2 regions of the Arthrobacter sp. 05N33_2 genome follow, and region 2 is predicted to be linked to the other one. Evidence: riboswitches for the same ligand, from Rfam matches in the RefSeq annotation. Region 2 holds a riboswitch; the other holds the start of a gene.
What was found. Region 2 has a riboswitch for glycine ahead of gcvP (aminomethyl-transferring glycine dehydrogenase). Riboswitches for the same ligand answer to the same signal wherever they lie in the genome.
Positions count from the first base shown of each region.

Region 1: it holds a riboswitch for glycine, as region 2 does, so the genes downstream of both, gcvP (aminomethyl-transferring glycine dehydrogenase) here and gcvP (aminomethyl-transferring glycine dehydrogenase) in region 2, are expected to answer to the same signal.

Region 1 covers NZ_JBFTNJ010000015.1:4,445-6,834, reverse strand. The annotation lists gene AC1DHX_RS09570 (MFS transporter) at 1-78, opposite strand, end outside; gene AC1DHX_RS09565 (TetR/AcrR family transcriptional regulator) at 146-685, shown strand; glycine riboswitch at 938-1,036, shown strand; glycine riboswitch at 1,038-1,152, shown strand; gene gcvP (aminomethyl-transferring glycine dehydrogenase) at 1,192-2,390, shown strand, end outside.
Region 2 covers NZ_JBFTNJ010000091.1:4,265-6,654, forward strand. The annotation lists gene gcvP (aminomethyl-transferring glycine dehydrogenase) at 1-967, opposite strand, end outside; glycine riboswitch at 1,020-1,127, opposite strand; glycine riboswitch at 1,129-1,226, opposite strand; gene AC1DHX_RS19335 (hypothetical protein) at 1,530-2,390, shown strand, end outside.

The DNA.
Region 1 (2,390 bases), on a different contig from region 2:
CACCCAGTCACGCCACGGTGCCCGGGGCCCGGTGGCCGCAGGAGTGCTGGTGGCTACGGTGATCGATGAAATGCTCATAAGGATAACTGTACCGTCTGGACGGTACAGTTAAGAAATGCGCGCGCGGACGGGCATGATGGGAGGCATGCCCAGGAAACCCGTCGCCCGCGAGGCCGTCCTCGATGCCTTCGAATCCCTGCTCATCGAAGTCGGTGAACGCGCCGCGACGCTGGACGCCGTCGCGCGCCGGGCCGGCGTCTCCAAGGGCGGCCTGCTCTACCATTTTCCGACGAAAGAGGCCATGATCGCGGTCCTGCTGGAACGGCTGGACCGGCTCCTGGCTGCCGATGTTGCGGCCATGGCGGCAGCCCCGGAAGGGGCGGCGGCGTACTTCATCAAGTCCTCGGTGTGGGCGGACACGCCCATGGACCGGGTCTTCGTGGCGGCCACGCGGCTCGCCGAGGTGGCGCACGGGGAAACCCTCCGCCGCTTCGCCGCCGGCCAGGCGAGCTGGCTGGAACTGCTGGCGGCCGACGTCGGGCCCGCCATGGCGAAGGCCGTCCTGTGCATGGGGGACGGGCTGTACTTCAACGCCATGCTGGCGCGGGGTCCCGGCGGGCCGCCGCCGGAAGTCGAGGCGGACGTCCAGAGCCTCCTGGCCGCCGTCGAGCGCCTGCGCGGCTGAAGCCCACACCCACCCCCTCCGACCCCCCTTACTCCCCGCCGAATTCGCCGGAAGCGTTCGAGTACGCCGGAAAGTTGCGGCGACTCCGGGCGTTTCCGGCGAATTCGCACCGCCGGATTGGCCGCCGGGTGGCTCGTGGCCCGTAACCTGGGTCCGCCGCCGGGAGGGAGTTTGCGGACGCGCGCCCGGCATAGGACAATGAGAGCTGTGACTGTTGTCACCCCCGATTGAACACCCAATTAAATACGCCTTTGATCTGCGGCGGGAGAGTCCTGCAAGTAGGTACAAGCAGGCGCCGTAGGAGCAAACCCTCCCCAGGAATCTCTCAGGCCCATGTACCGCCGCGGCAAGGCATCTCTGGAAAGTAGCAGGCGTGTCCCGGACATGCTGTGCTCACCGACGGTGCAAGCGGAGCCCTGAAATGCGGGCTGCGCGGAAACTCTCAGGTCCAATACAGAGCGGGGAGGAACCCGAATCAATGTGGCGTACCCTGCGCCGCCTGAGTTATGGAGTTCCTTGTGACTGTTACCCCAGCCTCCACGTCCTTCGTTGACCGGCATATCGGCGCGCGCCGCCAGGCCGACGTCGACGCCATGCTGAAGGCTGTCGGCTACGACACCGTCGACGCCCTGGTGGACACCGCCGTTCCGAAGGACATCCGCCAGGACGCCGACCTCGCGCTCGCCGCGGCCCTGAGTGAGGTCGAAGTCCTCGCCGAGCTGCGCAAGCTGGCGTCGAAGAACAAGACCGCCGTGCAGATGATCGGGCAGGGCTACTACGACACGCTCACCCCGCCGGTGATCCGCCGCAACATCCTCGAAGCCCCGGCCTGGTACACCGCGTACACGCCCTACCAGCCGGAGATCTCGCAGGGCCGGCTCGAGGCGCTGCTGAACTTCCAGACCATGGTCCAGGACCTCGTCGGCCTGCCGATCGCCAACGCCTCCCTGCTGGATGAAGCCACCGCCGTGGCCGAGGCCGTGTTGATGATGCGCCGCGCGAATAAGAACAAGACGGCGCACGACGGCAAGACCGTCCTCGACGCCGACTGCCTGCCGCAGACCATCGCGATCGTCAAGGGCCGCGCCGAGGCCCTCGGCTTCGAGGTCGAGGTCGCCGACCTCTCCAAGGGCCTGCCCGACGGCGTCATCAACGGCGTCGTTCTGCAGCAGCCGGGCGTCTCCGGCCGCGTGTTCGACCACACCGCCGTGATCGCCGACGCCAAGGAACGGGGCGCCCTCGTCACCGTCGCGGCAGATCTCCTCTCCCTGACCCTGATCACGTCTCCGGGCGAGCAGGGCGCTGACATCGCCGTCGGATCCGCCCAGCGCTTCGGCGTGCCGCTGTTCTTCGGCGGCCCGCACGCTGCCTACATGGCCGTCCAGAAGGGGCTCGAGCGCTCCATGCCCGGCCGCCTCGTGGGTGTCTCCAAGGACAACGCCGGCGTTCCCGCCTACCGCCTGGCCCTGCAGACCCGCGAGCAGCATATCCGCCGCGAGAAGGCCACGTCCAACATCTGCACGGCCCAGGCCCTGCTGGCCATCGTGGCTTCCTTCTACGCCGTCTACCACGGCCCGGACGGGCTGAAGGCAATCGCCCAGTCGGTCCACGTCCACGCCAAGACCATCGCCGCCTCCCTGAAGGCCGCCGGCCTGGACGTGCTGCACACCTCCTTCTTCGACACCATCACCGTCTCCGTGCCGGG
Region 2 (2,390 bases):
GCTGCTCGCGGGTCTGCAGGGCCAGGCGGTACGCCGGGACGCCGGCGTTGTCTTTGGAGACGCCGACGATGCGGCCGGGGAGCGTGCGTTCCATGCCCTCGCGCACCGCCATGTACGCGGCGTGCGGGCCGCCGAAGAACAGCGGCACGCCCAGGCGCTGGGTGGAGCCGACGGCGATGTCCGCCCCCTGCTCGCCCGGAGGGGTGATCAGGGTCAGGGCAAGCAGATCCGCCGCCACGGTGACCAGTGCGCCGCGTTCTTTGGCCTCCGCGATCACGCCGGACTGGTCCCACACCCGGCCGGAGACGCCCGGCTGCTGGAGGACGAGACCGTTGATGTCGCCGTCGGGCAGACCGGCGGAGAGGTCAGCGACCTGCACCTCGAAGCCCAGCGCCTCCGCTCGGCCCCTGACGATGGCAATGGTCTGCGGGAGGCAGTCGGCGTCGAGGACGGTCTTGGCCCCGGCAGCGGACTTGTTTTTGTTGGCGCGGCGCATGAGAAGCACGGCCTCGGCAACCGCGGTGGCCTCGTCCAGGAGGGACGCATTGGCGACCGGGAGCGCGGTGAGGTCCTGGACCATGGTCTGGAAGTTCAGCAGTGCCTCGAGGCGTCCCTGGGAGATTTCCGGCTGGTACGGGGTGTAGGCGGTGTACCAGGCGGGGGCTTCGAGGATGTTGCGGCGGATCACCGGCGGGGTGACGGTGTCGTAGTAGCCCTGGCCGATCATCTGCACGGCCGTCTTGTTCTTGGAGGCGAGCTTGCGCAGTTCGGCCAGCACCTGGACTTCGCTGAGGGGGCTGTCCAGGGTGAGGGGCTTTTCCTGGCGGATGGAATCGGGGACCGCGTTGTCAACGAGGCCATCAACGCTGTCGTAGCCGACGGCCTTGAGCATGGTGTCGATGTCGGCCTGGCGGCGGGCGCCGATGTGGCGGTCTGCGAAGGTGGACGGGGACGATTGAACCGTCATGAGAGGAACTCCATAATTCAGGTGGCATCAAGACGCCACGATGATTCGGGTTCCTCCCCGCTCTGTATTGGACCTGAGAGTTTCCGTTTTGCCCTGCTGATAGCAGCGCGCCACTTGCACCGTCGGTGAGCCCGGTTGCCCGGACTGCTTTCCAGAGTTGCCTTGCCGCGGCGGTACGTGGGCCTGAGAGATTCCTGGGGAGGATTTGCTCCTACGGCGCCTGCTGAACGTACCGGCAGGACTCTCCCGCCGCAGATCATAAGCTGTGCCACTGGTCGGTGACACAGCTCACAATTTATCCGGTTCCCGGGCAGGATGCAAAATTTATTTCAATTGAGTCGCTGTTCCCGCGGACGACGGCGGGAGCTCTTCGCCGTCGTCCGCTTGCGTGGGTGAGGCGCATGAGGGCCGTGACGTTGATCCGGAACACGCGGCCCCAGAGGTCGTCGTCCACCTCATGGATCGGACCCAAGGGGTTAATCCATTCGGTGCATTATTCTGGACGGGATACTTTCCTTTTTCGCGAGCCTCCCTCCAGGGCGCTCATACGCAAGGAGCCTCCGTGAGCCTTCCGGATCAAGCGATGGAACAGGCAGCTCCCAGCAGACCACCAAGCCGGACTCCCGCCGGGGATGCCGCTTGGGGGTGGCTGATCGGGATCCTGGCAGGACTGCTCGGCTTGGGCCCTTGGCTGGTATCCGGCGCACAGCTCCCGTTGCAGAACTTGTGGGGCGCAGAGGTCGCTCCAGACCAGATGCCTGTGTCGTTACTGCCGCTAAGCCAGTACGAACTCACCACGATCGTGGCCCTCCTCACCGTAGGAGGTGCGGCGGCCGGACTCGCGCTGCGCATCTGGTCGCCCGCCCGACGGCGACTGGTGACGTGGTGCGCGGCAGCCGGTGTTCTTGTGGTTCAGTTCACGGCGGCCGTCCAGTCCTTTACAGTGCTCGACGGCGGCTTGACGGGCGGAACAATGGCGAGCCTCTACTTCGCCGGGCTGCTCGCGGGCGTGACCGCATCCCTCGCTGCGGCCCTCGTGGCGCACCTGCTGCTCTGTTCAAGGTCACCGAGCCTGGCGGCATTGGCCGCCGGACTCGTGGCGGTGCCGTTCGCTTCGTGGACGGTGGAGTGGGTTGTCGGCTTCGTCGGGCACATCAACGTCCCCGTCGCAGTGCCGTCAATCGCTCACTGGATTCCGGCCATCCTCGTTGGTTGCGCCCTGGCATGGTGCGGCCTTCGTCCTGCGCGGCGGGCCGCGGTGTGGTCCGCGAACCTTGCCCTGTTGTGGTTGGTTCCCGCCCTGTTCATCTCGGTCAACTACGTCCTGGGGACCCGTATCCTGGCTGGCGACCTGCAGGAGATGCTGTTAATGAGTCGGCAAATCTTGGCGGCAACACTTGGACCCGAAGGCGGAGCAGCTCCC